3 regions of the Wukongibacter baidiensis genome follow, and region 2 is predicted to be linked to each of the others. Evidence: riboswitches for the same ligand, from Rfam matches in the RefSeq annotation. Region 2 holds a riboswitch; each other region holds the start of a gene.
The links. A riboswitch is a leader RNA that binds a small molecule or an ion and turns the genes downstream of it on or off. The one in region 2 is predicted to bind cyclic di-GMP.
Positions count from the first base shown of each region.

Region 1: linked by a shared signal. The riboswitch ahead of R9X47_RS09885 (Na-translocating system protein MpsC family protein) and the one ahead of R9X47_RS26950 (hypothetical protein) in region 2 are both predicted to bind cyclic di-GMP.
Region 3: linked by a shared signal. The riboswitch ahead of R9X47_RS10655 (methyl-accepting chemotaxis protein) and the one ahead of R9X47_RS26950 (hypothetical protein) in region 2 are both predicted to bind cyclic di-GMP.

Region 1 covers NZ_CP138202.1:2,195,185-2,198,471, forward strand. The annotation lists gene R9X47_RS09875 (methyl-accepting chemotaxis protein) at 1-204, opposite strand, end outside; gene R9X47_RS09880 (PAS domain S-box protein) at 220-669, opposite strand; gene R9X47_RS09885 (Na-translocating system protein MpsC family protein) at 869-1,231, opposite strand; cyclic di-GMP riboswitch class I at 1,404-1,489, opposite strand; gene R9X47_RS09890 (iron-containing alcohol dehydrogenase) at 1,704-2,864, opposite strand; gene R9X47_RS09895 (MerR family transcriptional regulator) at 2,888-3,287, opposite strand, start outside.
Region 2 covers NZ_CP138202.1:5,890,966-5,894,252, reverse strand. The annotation lists gene R9X47_RS26955 (MATE family efflux transporter) at 1-1,239, shown strand, start outside; gene R9X47_RS26950 (hypothetical protein) at 1,425-1,688, opposite strand; cyclic di-GMP riboswitch class I at 2,038-2,126, opposite strand; gene R9X47_RS26945 (extracellular solute-binding protein) at 2,399-3,287, opposite strand, start outside.
Region 3 covers NZ_CP138202.1:2,353,509-2,356,795, forward strand. The annotation lists gene R9X47_RS10655 (methyl-accepting chemotaxis protein) at 1-1,802, opposite strand, end outside; cyclic di-GMP riboswitch class I at 2,127-2,214, opposite strand; gene R9X47_RS10660 (2-oxoacid:acceptor oxidoreductase family protein) at 2,565-3,110, opposite strand; gene R9X47_RS10665 (thiamine pyrophosphate-dependent enzyme) at 3,112-3,287, opposite strand, start outside.

The DNA.
Region 1 (3,287 bases), 2.7 Mb from region 2:
TTTTTCAATGCTATTCATCTCAAGTTTTATCTTATCAACTACTCCATTCAGCTCAGTTTTCAGATTGATTTCAGCCTCATGCTTTAAGCTGCTGCTGGTACTTCTGTAGGAGTAAAATCCTACTGCCGATACCGGCACAATAATTAAAATTAGAAAATACACCATTAATTTTGACATTAATCTAAAACCTTTTTTAGTTTGCATGCTATTGCCTCCCTCTTAAAAATTTATTTGTTCAACTTCAGTCAAGTCTTTTACCACCTTAGACATAATATCAACAGCTCTTTCATAGGTTCTTAAAACCTCCTTTTGTTCTGTAAATTCTCTTATGCATTCTACTAAAAAAATCTCATCATTTACTTCCAGTATAGTAGTTTGAATATCAACATCTATTAATTTTTCATCCTTAGTTTTATGTTTGGTTATAACTCTATGATTCTTCTGTTCATTGAAGAAATACTTCATGATTGCATCTACCCTTTGTTTTTCATCTTCCGGAACCTTTAAGTCCCTTATATAAAGATTTTTAAACTCTTCATCACTATACCCATATAAATTGACAGCCGCTTCATTAGAAAAAACCACTTTATATTTTTGATTGAAAATAAGTATTGGTATAGGCAGATAGTTGAAAAAGTTAATATCACTCCACGTCATTTCTTTGGACATGTTTTCTCCTCCTTAGCCACTTTATAAAAATTACTCAGATTAATCGAACCCCTTCGTTTTGGTCGGATTTCTCTTTGAGAAATAACCTCATATAAAAAACCAGCATAATATACGGTATCGGATTTGATACCATCTACTACCCCGGTGTACGTCAAGCCAAGATTTTATCTTTTTTTCTTGTCAATCAGTCCTGCCAGCCTTATTCAATTATTAATGTTAGCTTCGCCACATCTTCAATTGGGCTTCTATAAGCAAAAAGAAATTTAACTTCCTTTTCGACTATCTCAGATATATATTCTTCGATAAAATTTATATTTTTTGCAAAGAATCTCTCTCTTATTTCATTAACAAACCTTATATCCTCAGGATCCTTATTTCCTAATAAGCTTTTTTCTATGTCTACAAGATATCCCTTAAACTCCACCTCAATAATATCCTCTAGTATTTTCACTTTAATATTTTGAGGTCCTCTGCCAAGTTTATTCTTCATAAAGTTAGACATAAAGCTGATTATTTTATTCTGTTGTTTTATTCTTTTAGCCTTAAAGGTCGCAACCGCCATATAATCACAACTTTACTATAAATTTTTGGATAAGTTAATTATACAATCTGCTCAGATTACTAAGCATTTAATCTGGGTTTAAATATATAAAAGGCATCTATGATTTCATAGATGCCTTTTTTGACATAATAACTAATGGGTATCAAAAATAACCCATATACGTTAATGTTCCTTCGGCAACCTGTCAATCATAGGATCTTATCCCTTAGACACATGGCTTTGCGTCCTTACCTTTCAGTAAGTTTGCCATTATCGTTTCAAACTTTATTCTATTGTTTTTTAGTACACTTTTAATCTTTATAGGTCCTTTGTACTATTTACTATAATTCAAATATATATTATTTAATGTTTAATGTCAACAATTTTTGCCAAAGTTAGATTTAATTTTAACAATTTCTCATATAAAATTATTTTTTTATACAAACTACGACATTTAACTACGAATTTCGACTTTTAAAACAAGCTCTATTTGCTATTTTGCAAGTTCGTATATTTCCTTAATAGCATCTTTATCAAGCTTTACATAGCTACCTATTGTATTTGACCCAGCAGCCTTAAGAGCCATTTCTTCAAAACGGTCATCACTTATATCAATTTCACTTAATCTAATAGGCATTTCTATGGATTTAAGGAAGACCTCAAAGCGACGAATTCCCTCTATTGCAATCTCTTTATGGTTTTCAGGATTGTACTCAACATCCCATACTCTCACTGCATACTGGACAAGCTTATCAGGATTCTTTTGTAAGCAATATTTCATCCATGCAGGAAAAATAATTGCTAGCCCAGCTCCGTGGGCAATATCATATATACCACTTAGCTCATGCTCAATATTATGTGACGCCCAATCACTTTCACGGCCTGTATCTAACAGACCATTGTGTGCAATGGTGCTTGCCCACATTATTTCTGCACGTGAATTATAATCTTCTGGTTCTTTTAATGCCTTTGGAGTATTATGAATCATTGTTTTTAATGTTGCCTCGCAAAGACGATCTGTAAAGTCTACATTCTTTGTATTTGTAAAGTATCTCTCCATTACATGGGCCATGATGTCTACAGCTCCACATGAAGTCTGATAAGCTGGTAATGTAAAGGTTAATTCTGGATTCATGATGGCAAACTGAGGGCGCAGTACCAAACTCCCCATAGCTCTCTTCAGCCACCCTTCTTCATTTGTAATGACCGCACCATTACTAGTCTCGCTACCTGCCGCAGGTATAGTTAATACAACACCTATTGGTAATGCTTTACTTACGGCCGTTCCACTAAAGAAGTCCCAAACGTCACCATCATATACAGTTCCTGCAGCAATGGCCTTAGCAGAATCAATAACACTTCCTCCACCAACGGCTAATATAAAATCAACACCTTGTTCTTTACACATTCTAATACCTTCCCTAACCAGTGAGAGCCTTGGATTAGGCTTTACACCTCCAAGTTCTATAAACTCTATATTTTCATCTTGAAGACTCGTAACTATTCTTGAATAGAGGCCAGTTCTTTTAATACTACCGCCACCATAATGCAATAGAATTTTCTTACCATATTTCTTAGATTCAATTCCTACAGTCGATTCTGTCCCTTTTCCAAAGATGATTTCCGTTTTGTTATTATAGTTAAAATCTAACATGTTTTCTTCATCTCCTTATTACCCTATTTATTATCTTCATTAGACCTTGTAGAGCATTGAGAGCATCCACTATGGCCTAAGATTTCTATCTTTTTGTCAATTTTATCAAGATACTTATTTAACTTATCTAGATCCTCTAATACTTTTTGGCGATGCCTCGTTAAAATCTCTTTTTTACGAGAGATCGTCCTGTGAGTATTGTTTTGATCATGCAAATTAATAATATCTCGAATATCGGCTATCGTCATACCCGTTTCCTTTAGACAACGAACAAACTCAATCTTTCCGATATCATTATCGCTGTACACCCTTACACCATTTATATTCTTTTTGATTGGCGGAATAAGACCTTCTTTTTCATAATATCTCAATGTATGTGTGCTTAAGCCTACCTTCTTAGATGTCTGACCTATAGAATAGCTC
Region 2 (3,287 bases):
GTGATGATTGGAAGGTATCTGGAAGCTGCTGGTATCTCAGCTATGTCCCTTGCTAACCAGATAATCTTTCCTATAATCTTTATATTTTCAGCCTTCAATGCTGGAACCACAGCCATAGTTGCTAGGCATATAGGTGCACGGGAATATAATGAAGCCAACGAGGGAGCAGGACAATCTCTATTACTAAATACCTTTGTTGGAATCTTCTTAGTTTCAATAATGGTTATTTTTCATGAAAAATTCATAAGATTATTTCCGGCAAATAGCAATGTAATAAACCTTGGAATTGATTATTTAAGGATAGTTATATATAGTCAATTTTTTATGCTTATTACATTCTCTATATCAAGTGCATTAAGAGGTGCAGGTGATACTAAAACTCCCATGTATGTTAATGGTGCTGTAAATCTACTTAACATATTAGGTAACTGGCTTCTAATTTATGGTGTAGGTATATTTCCTGAAATGGGTATAGCAGGTGCAGCACTATCAACTACATTGTCTAGAGCTTTAGGTGCCATTTTTTTATTGATAATAACCTTTGGTGGTAAAAGAAAAATCAGACTAAGAGTTCATGATTTAAGACTTAAGATCAAAATGGTTAATAGAATTGCTAGAATAGGCTGGTCTGCTGCTGTAGAACAGTTTTTTATGCAAACTTCGTTTATAGCCTTAAATTTTATTATAGTTTCCCTAGGAGAAGTAAGTCATGCAATCTTTAACATGATAATAAGAATAGAGTCTATTTCTTTCATGCCTGCCTTTGGTATTTCTATAGCAGCCACTACACTAGTTGGTCAAAATTTAGGAGCCAAAGAAGAAGAAATGGCTGTTAAGAGTGGAAATATGGCAGCATTATTAGGATCACTCATGGGATTATCTTTAGGAATGATATTTTTTACCTTTCCTAGAGCGTTGGTTAGTATATTCGTTAGTGATATAACTACTATAAATACAGCTATTATTCCAATGAGAATAGCCGCAGTACAACAATGTGTACTAGCCGCTATGATTATCTATTCTGCAGCCCTGAGGGGCGCTGGTGATACAAAGATGGTAATGTATATAACCATCTTTAGAGTCTGGGGAATATTTGTCCCACTAACATACCTTTTAGTTAAGTTTACTAACTTAGGAATCATCGGGGTATTTATTACTTCTAATCTGGCATTTTTGATTCCTGCAATACTATTTTATTATAGATTCAAGTCAAGAAAGTGGATTAACATCGAGGTCTAGCAAAAAAGCCAAAGACTCAAAGGTTTGGGTTCCCTTTGAGTCTTTGGCTTTTTTATATGTTATGGGGGAGGAATTATCTAAATCATATAGCATAAAACTTATTTGAAGCTCTTAAGCCGATGGCAAAAGTAAATCTCTTTGCTGTTGCTTCGACCTAATATCCCTATGTATTATTGCCAATATTATTATACTTCACATGCAGTAAATATATTAAGCAAATCCCTATTCAAAGTAAGGAGCTTAAGGGCTTTTACTTGTAGGGGCATCGAATTTGATGATGCAGGCTCATGATCTTTAGCATCAAAAATCAAAGTATATTTTCTAAGATCAATTTTCTCGATATGTTTTTCTAGACTATCGAAAAGTTCTGATAAATCTTCATTTTTAAATGTTCCTGAAATAGTTACTTTCAACTCCATCTTCTCTGAATCAATATCTATTTTATACATTTCTGTACCTCCATTTCTTTTTTGTGAAAGTCACAGATCTATAACTAGGATATTATACTCTTTTCCGGAAACCATTTTACTAACATAGACACAATAGGGTTAGAGACTCCATATTGCTTTTTGAAAAAATAGTATCTTATTGTTAGTAAGCTTCTTGACAATTTGATACTTTTCTAGATAAACCCTATTTGAACAAAGTCTTTTATAAATATTCTCACGGTTGACTTTGTTGAAACACATCACGGAAATTATACCTATCTACAGCCTAAAAGGGTTTATAATTTCCTATGTGTTATAAAAAAAGCAACTACATTATAATGTAGTTGCCTATCTGTCATAAGTAAAGTATTCAGGCAACCTGGCAATCGTAGGAATAATCCTTCCCTTAGACCCATAGCTTTGCGACCCTGCCTTTCGACAAGTGTGCCATTTGCTAAATTTTGTATTTTATACTATTTCATGTTATATTATATCATATTCTGTAGTTCTATGCAATTGCAACAGTTAATTTCTTTATATATTTAAAGCAATATGTATAATTTTGGAGTATAACACTATGTATATGGTATTCGGGTCAGTATCCTACTAATTTAAGGTTAGTTCATGAGTTTCCTCTTATTTCTTCTTTAACGAATATAAACTTATACGTGTATTTTCTTAGAAACATAAAAATAGCAGAGCACAATGGCTCCACTATCTTAATTCTAGTTCTAGTTGTTCCAATAATCATCCAATATTTTTTGTACCTCTTCAACTGCTATATCAAGCGATTCTCTAGGATCCATTCCTTCAATTAAAACTCTATCTATTGCATCGATAAGTGCTTTTCTGTCTGCACTTTCGTCTACATAGAAGTATGCTGTTGAATTAGGTAACTGCTTTATAAATGGTGCTATATTTTTATTTGACAATAACTCTTCATTCTCAGCAAACTCAACTCTAGCTCCTATTTCACCAATTTCTTCTGTCCACCTCTTCATTACTTCCGCTGAACTTAGGTACTGAAGGAATTTAACAGATGCCTCTAATTTTTTATCCGTTGCATTTTTTGTAATTCCATTTGTCCAGAATGAACCAGCCGTTAACTGCTTTCCATTAAGTGAAGGTATTTCGGTAACTCCCCAGTTTAAACCTTCAGCTTTCTTAGCTAAGGTACCAAGCCTGTAGGAACCGTCGATATGGAATGCTGCCTTCCCACTTAAGAATGCTGTAACGTCATCCGTCATAAAATCTGGTTCCCCAACTTTTCTTTTAGTAGCCATATCCATCAAGTATTCGAATGCTTTATAACCGTTTTCTGAACCATTCCATTGAACCTTTCTGTTATCCTGAGAAAGTGGTGATTGCCCAAATAATTCAAGTAACAATGGTCTAAATACATGATGAAGCTGTCCTTCTGGATGGAAGGTTAGTCCTTCCTGAACATACTCACCGTTTTCTCTTATTGTTAATTTTTCTGCCATATCTAAAAGCTTATCAAAATCGGTTGGTATATTTTCTGAATCAAAGCCACCCTTAGCTACTAAATCCTTGTTCCAGAATAATGCTAGAGTTCTTACAGCTATAGGTATTGTGTAGTACTTATTATCAATCTTATTT
Region 3 (3,287 bases), 2.8 Mb from region 2:
ATTTCATCGGCAACAACGGCAAAGCCCTTACCAGCCTCTCCTGATCTTGCTGCTTCGATGGCTGCATTTAGTGCCAAAAGATTTGTCTGATCACTTATGCTCTTTATAAGGTCAACTATGTTGATTATTTCGGACACGCTGTCCTTCAGCTGTGTAATGGTTTCTTTAGTTGCTCCAGATATCTGAGCATATTCTTCAGTTTTTTCATAAAGGCTCTTAACTGTATTTGTAGCGTTATTGCTTATTTCTTTAGTCTTATCTGTTGCCTCATGTACTACCTTTATACTATGAACCATATTGTCTATTCTGTTTGACAGCTGGCTCATTGTATTTGTAGCATCCTCAGCGCTTCTAGCCTGCTCTGAAGCTCCGTTGGCAATTTCTCCAACTGATACAGCTACTTGTTCAGATACCATTGTGTATTGCTCTGCAATATCGTCCACATTCTTTGTACTGTTCTCAACAGACTTAAAGGTTGCGTTGGTATCTTTTATTAGGTTTCTCATGCTATCTATCATGTGATTAAATCCAGTAGATAGCCTTCCAATTTCATTCTTTCCAACAAGGTCTGATTTAACTGTTAAATCTCCTTCTTGAACTTTAGTCATAAGTCCCATTATTTTCTTAAGAGGATTTGTTATGCTAAATGTTATGTATATGGATAGAAGTACTGATACTATAACACATACAATAGCGATAGTTATAGTCATTTGACCTACTTGATTTACATCACCCATTAGTGACTTCATTGGGATAACCGATAGGATCGTCCATCCATTCGCACATTTACTATATGCCACTAGTCCATCATCTTGAAGAAATGATCCAGATTGTGAATCTTCAGGTATATTAGCTGTGAAGATATTATTCATTTCTGCATCTTCTTCATCCACAACCTTTGTTTGTGTTTCGCTTGATTCCTCGGCAGCTTCTTTTGCCTCTTCACCTTCAGCAGCTGGTTCTGCCTTTTCTTCTGCTACGCCTTCTTCACCATAGATGATAGTTCCATCTTTGCCAGCTATTAATAGTTCTGATCCTTCACCCATATTTATATTACTAAATAATTTTTCAACGGTTTTTGTCTCGATTTCTAGGATTACAATCCCTGCTCTAATGTTATAGTAATCTGAAACCTCTCTCATGGCATGTATCTTGTCGTAATGCCCTAATAAACCAGGTGTCCAGAAAACTTGATTTTTTGAATTGCTCACATCTTTGAATAAATCAGTCTTAGTAAATTTTCCATCCTTTAAAAACTCTGCTACATCCTTATTGTTTCCAGCACTTATTACCTCTCCGTTAAGTCTAAGAACAGTTATCGATCTTATATCTGGAGTTGATAGGATTACATTCCATAGTACCTGCTCTACTTTTTTTGTATCTTTTAACTTTTCATGTTGATTAGCATAGTTTCTTGTGGCTAAAACCTTTTGAAGCTCTCGATCTGATTTTACAAGCATTGCTGCCTTTTCGATATCTTCTAGCTTTGAATCTAGTATGAGTGCATTTTGTGTTGATAGTTGCTCCGTAAGCCCACCTACCTTTTTTTCTATTGTGCTGTGGAAGCGAGTGTAGGAAAATCCTCCAACTATTAAGATTGGAACTACACTTAGAATCAAGGAAAATATCATTAGTTTTGCCTTGATACTTAGATTGTTGTTTTTCACTTTCTTCGATTTTTTGCTAAAGTTCATCTTCTTTTCTGGTGTCACTTTCTTTTCAGTTTTCGTTTTCTTCGGCTTTTTCTTGAAGTTTACCTTCTTTAGGCTTAGCTTCTTTTTTGCCTTCATCTTCTTTAGCATGTTCCACCTACCTCCATAACTTATAAACATAATAATACCATCTACTACATGTAACTCTGCGTCCCAATCCCATATTATATTTTCACTTTAGAGCCTAGAGTTGCCCCTTAGCGTGCCTATACAGGCAATCTATTTTTTTAACACATAGGAAATTATAAATCCCTTACAAATTATAATTTCTGTTGTGTATTTCAACAAAGTCTACTTTGAAAATCGCCATTAAAGACTTTTTTATATAAATTAAGGCATCCATAATAAAACGGATGCCTTGATATTCATATAGTGTCATGTAAAATTTTTATCACAACTATATCAAATATATATTTTGGCAACCTGGCGATCATAGAACGTATTATTCCTTAGACCCATAGCTTTGCGACCCTATCTTTCGATAGATGTGCCCTTCTCAAATCTCTTGATTTTTTTTTTATTATCAATGAACTTTTGTATTACTATTTCCCTTAAAATTATACCATATTTTTCGATACTTGACGTCATTTTCTAAAAAAACATATAAATGGCCATAAATATGATACTATATTAAAATTTCGACACATACTCTTTTTTTCCTTCTGGATAACCACGATTACATACCTTTCAGAAAAATTAGGTCTAAAGTCCTAATCCCTAGGTTTAAAGTACCACTTCCCAGAAACTATTCTATAGTCTTGATGTTTAGCAGCTATAATTCTACATAATATTCATTTTACAACGCAAAAAGCAGGCAATATATGCCTGCTTTAAAGTCAAATCTTAATATTATTATGCTTTTACAGCTTCTGCTCCTCTTTGAAGGGCCTCTTGGTTTAATGGAATTAAGTGCTCTTTAGAAGGTCCAAATACCTTTCTTAAAGCTTCTATAACAGTTTCAACCTTAACAACCTTTGTAAGTTCTAAGTATGCTCCTAGCATTACCATATTAGCAACTTTACTGTTACCAATTTCCACAGCTATTTCATTAGCTGGGATACAGTAAGCCTTTACATCTTGTCTTTCAGGTTTTCTATCTATTAGTGAGCTATTTATTAGAACCATTCCATCAGCTTGTAATTCTGATTCGAATTTTATTAATGATGGTAGATTCATAACTATAGCTGCTGTAGCATTATGAGCTATGATTGGAGAACCTATTGGAGTATCTGATACAGTTACGTTACAGTTAGCTGTACCTCCACGCATTTCAGGTCCATAAGAAGGTAACCATGATACATGCTTTTCTTCAATCATTCCAGCATATGAAAGTAACTGTCCCATCGACATAACTCCCTGGCCACCGAATCCTGCACAAATCACTCTTTCAGTTGTCATATTACTCAGCCTCCTCTGGGGTACGGAAATTTCCAAGTGGATAGTATGGAATCATGTTATCTTCTAACCACTTAAGAGATTCTACTGGAGTTAATCCCCAGTTAGTAGGGCATGTAGATAATATTTCTACTATTGAGAAACCTTTACCAGCTAATTGATGCTCAAAGGCTTTCTTTA